DNA from 2 places in the Ruminiclostridium josui JCM 17888 genome. Region 1 is predicted to be linked to the other one. Evidence: a T-box and tRNA genes for the amino acid it is inferred to sense, from the RefSeq annotation. Region 1 holds a T-box; the other holds one or more tRNA genes.
What was found. A T-box is a leader RNA that pairs with one kind of tRNA and senses whether it is charged. The one in region 1 lies ahead of pheS (phenylalanine--tRNA ligase subunit alpha), so its partner is inferred to be a tRNA-Phe.

Region 1 (2,202 bases):
ATTTACCTTAGAATATGTAAAAAACATCTGGGTTGATATTACTAAGAAAATAACAGAAATAATCATAAAGACTTTCTTAATTCCCAATCGAGTTATGATTTTATATATTGTGGCAGGATAACAACCTGTTTCTTCACGAGAAATAATTAAAAAACATAAAACTAAACCATACAGGACAAAAACCCATTTCAGTAAACTTGAACGAACAAACAGTAAATCTCCAGTCAACATAAATGTTTTTTCTTGAATAAAATTATAGAGATTGTAAAGGATAGCTAAAATTATAGAAATCAGTGCACCTGTAAATATACATTTTAATCCAAAACTAACTTTTTCTGCAGTAACCATGAAAACCTCTTATGTTAATAATATTTCCCAATCATTATATATTCTGGAATAATTGTAGTCAAATATAAACATGCAAAATTCTTCCTTGATTGTTTTGTACTAAATTGCTATAATACCTTTATATATGTGGTTTTAATAATATAATACAATAGCAATGATGGAGAAAAGTAAGCAAGAGACGAATACTTCAGAGAGAAGGTATCATCGGCTGAAAGTACCTTTATTATGCGACTTGCCCAAGTTCCCTCCGAAGCTGCAACTTTGAACCGTGATATGCTTTTATATCATTTGTAGAGGTTGCCGGTTAAAAGCCGTTACATTAAAAGAGAGTCCGGGTAAATTTATCCGGAAATCCGGGTGGTACCGCGAAGATATCCTTCGTCCCTTTATTGGGGGCGAAGGTTTTTTATTTTGTGACAGTAAGTAATGAAAGGAGATAATAAGGTGATTGAAAAAATCAGTATTTTAAGAGATACTGCCATAGGCAGAATCAAGGAAGCCACCAGCAGCGCAGAGGTAGAAGAACTCAGAGTAAAGCTGCTGGGTAAAAAAGGTGAATTGACTGAAATGCTAAAGGACCTCAAGAATATGGATATTGAGGAAAGAAAGCAGTTCGGACAGGAAGCTAATGCATTGAAAAACGAATTGACTGAGATAATTGAAGCAAAATTCAAGGAGCTTAGTGCAAATGATGTAAAGAAGTCTTTATCAAGCGGGTCAAACTTTGATATTTCTTTACCTGGTACTAACTTTAAACTTGGTTCTCTGCACCCTGTAACTATTGTACAAAAGGAAATAGAAAGAATATTTACCGGAATGGGCTTCAATATAGTTGATGGTCCTGAGGCAGAAGAAGAATTCTTCAATTTTGAAGCATTAAATATACCAAAACATCATCCTGCTAGAGACATGCAGGACACATACTGGTTGGAAAACGGTTCTTTGCTGAGAACACATACATCTCCATGCCAGGTCAGAGCAATGCAGAAGTACGGAGCACCTCTCAAGGTAATTGCTCCAGGAAGATGTTTTAGAAATGAAAGTACTGATGCTTCTCATGAAAATACATTCTTCCAGTTGGAAGGAATGATGATTGACAAAAACGTTTCAATTGCAAATCTTATTTATGTAATGAAGCTGCTTTTGTCAGAAGTATTCCAGAGAGATGTTAAAATCAGGCTTAGACCAGGGTTCTTCCCGTTCGTTGAACCGGGCTTTGAACTTGACTTAAACTGTATGATTTGTGGCGGAAAAGGTTGTCCTACTTGTAAGCATTCAGGTTGGATAGAATTACTGCCTTGCGGAATGGTTCATCCAAATGTACTCCGCTACGGTGGCATTGACCCTGAAGAATATACAGGTTTTGCATTCGGACTTGGACTTACAAGACTTGCAATGATGAAATATGGAATAAGCGATATCCGTGTTCTTAATTCAGGTGATTTAAGAGCTATGGAGCAATTTTCAGTAAGATAGGAGGGAAAAAGGTTGAAAATATCATTAAACTGGCTTAAAGATTATGTTGATTTGGAAGGCATTGATATAAAGGAATTATGGTATAGGTTTACTATGTCCACAGCTGAAGTAGAAAATGTGGAGTTTGTAGGACAGGACATAAAAAATGTAGTTGTAGCGAAGGTTTTAAGCGTAGTTCCTCATCCTGAGTCCAAAAAGTTGAAAATTACACAAGTAGATTCAGGAGATGGTGTAATTCAGATTGTTTGCGGAGCTCCTAATGTGGCAGAAGGAATATTAGTACCTTTGGTAAAAATTGGTGGTTCTGTAAAGAAAATACCAAAAATTGGAAAGGCAAAACTTGTGGGAGTTGAAAGTTTTGGTATGCTGTGTTCTGCA
Region 2 (2,202 bases), on a different contig from region 1:
GGGAAATGAACATTTCGTTGCATGTACATTGTTTGAGGAGGTGACAAAATGAGTGAAGCTTTACTTGAAGTGAAAAATCTGAAAAAATACTTTCCCATAAAAGGAGGAGTATTTCAAAGGACAGTGGGACACGTAAAAGCAGTGGAAGATATATCCTTTGAAATAAATAAGGGTGAAACCCTAGGCTTGGTAGGAGAATCGGGGTGCGGGAAAAGCACTGTAGGCCGTACAATTCTAAGGCTCCATGATAAAACCGGAGGAGAGGTTTTATTTAAGGGGACAGAAATTTTTAATTTAAATAAACAGGAAATGCAAAAGCTGAGACCCAAAATTCAAATTGTCTTTCAAGATCCGTACAGTTCATTGAATCCTAGACTTACGGTTGGTGAAATTATTGGTGAAGCACTACTCGAACATGGATTTTGTGAAAAAAAGAATTTAAAACAGCGTGTATTAAAAGTTATGGAGCAATGCGGACTGCGTACCTTTCATATTGACAGATACCCTCATGAATTTTCAGGAGGGCAGAGGCAGAGAATCGGTATTGCAAGGGCTTTAGCTTTAAATCCTGAATTTATTGTATGCGATGAGCCTGTTTCGGCATTGGATGTATCAATTCAATCCCAGATAATAAACCTATTATCTGATCTTCAAAAAGAATATGGATTTTCCTACTTGTTTATATCACATGATTTAAGCGTGGTTAAACATATATCACATCGGGTGGCTGTAATGTATCTTGGTTGCCTTGTTGAGATTGCTGACAAAACAGAGCTTTACGACAATCCTCTGCATCCGTATACAAAGGCTCTTTTATCGGCAGTTCCATTGCCGGACCCGAGACTTAAAAGGGAAAGAATAATTTTATCTGGGGATTTACCCAGCCCTGCAAATCCTCCGTCAGGCTGCCGTTTTCATACAAGATGCCCTAAGTGCAGTGATATTTGCAAACAACAAATACCTGAATTAAAAGATGTGGGACAAAACCATAAAGCTGCCTGTCATTTTGTTTGATAGTTACCATAGAGTGTAGGGAGTAAAAATATGAAACTGATGCAAAAAGAATCCTTAAAAGACATTCTAGCTATTGTTATAGCTGTTTTTCAGGTTGTTTGGCCTTATATTTTAATAAGTATAGGAGTGTATTTGTTTCTTGTGGTGTTTTTAACAAAGACATGGCTTTGAAACTAAAAAAGAATTTTTCGTATCAATGACGAAAAATTCTTTTTTGGTGCCCAGAGCCGGAATCGAACCAGCGACACGGGGATTTTCAGTCCCCTGCTCTACCGACTGAGCTATCTGGGCAAGCTGTTAGTGCTTGTGAAAACACTAACAAATTGGTGGGCCTTCAGGGACTCGAACCCCGGACCAACCGGTTATGAGCCGGTTGCTCTAACCAACTGAGCTAAAGGCCCTCAAAAGGACGAGTTTTAGTATAATAAAAAATTTATATTAAGTCAATAGTAATATTATAAATTTGCTAATAAAAATTTATTTAGTGCTTTAAGATTTGCAATTCTCTAGGAAAATCTATGATTTTTTGCTAGTATTATATAAAAGGTTATTAACAGATTAAATAAAATAGGGGAATAAAGAAGAATGGAAATAGCAAAAAGTTTGGAGTACTTGTCAGGACTTGTGGCTGTAGCAGGCTTTGAAGAAAATACTGCTGCAAAAATAGCTGAAACCTATAAGGATTACTGCGATGAAGTCCAAATAGATAAGTTTTTTAATGTAATTTTTATGAAAAAGGGATTTAATAAGTCTGCAAAAAAGATTTTGATTACCGCACACAGCGATGAAATAGGATTTTTGGTCAACTCCATAGATGATAATGGCTTTATCGGTATAAGCTCAATTGGAGGTATAGACAGCAAAATACTACTGGCACAGGAAGTTATTATACACGGAAGAGAGGATATCCCCGGCATAATAGGGGCAATGCCGCCACACTTGATGAAGCCGGGAGAGGCCGGAAAGGCAGTAAAAATAAAGGATTTACGTGTGGATACTGGATTAAAAGGAGAAGAACTTAGAAAAATAGTTTCAATAGGTGACGTTGTATCCTTTAAATCTAGCTTTTCCTTAATGAATAAAAACAAAGCCAGCGGAAAGTCTTTTGATAATCGTGCAGGTATTGCTTGTATGATGGAAATATTGCAGTCTCTAAAGGATATAAAACATGAGAATGATATCATATTT

Region 2: it encodes a tRNA-Phe, which carries the amino acid that the T-box ahead of pheS (phenylalanine--tRNA ligase subunit alpha) is inferred to sense. The anticodon was not compared.

Annotation. Positions count from the first base shown of each region.
Region 1 covers NZ_JAGE01000001.1:3,072,607-3,074,808, forward strand. Annotated here, with positions in the region: gene K412_RS0113835 (hypothetical protein) at 1-348, opposite strand, end outside; T-box leader at 494-737, shown strand; gene pheS (phenylalanine--tRNA ligase subunit alpha) at 793-1,824, shown strand; gene pheT (phenylalanine--tRNA ligase subunit beta) at 1,837-2,202, shown strand, end outside.
Region 2 covers NZ_JAGE01000002.1:232,243-234,444, forward strand. Annotated here, with positions in the region: gene K412_RS0117630 (ABC transporter ATP-binding protein) at 1-52, shown strand, start outside; gene K412_RS0117635 (ABC transporter ATP-binding protein) at 49-1,014, shown strand; gene K412_RS22605 (hypothetical protein) at 1,045-1,185, shown strand; tRNA gene K412_RS0117645 (tRNA-Phe) at 1,230-1,305, opposite strand; tRNA gene K412_RS0117650 (tRNA-Ile) at 1,339-1,415, opposite strand; gene K412_RS0117655 (zinc-binding metallopeptidase family protein) at 1,600-2,202, shown strand, end outside.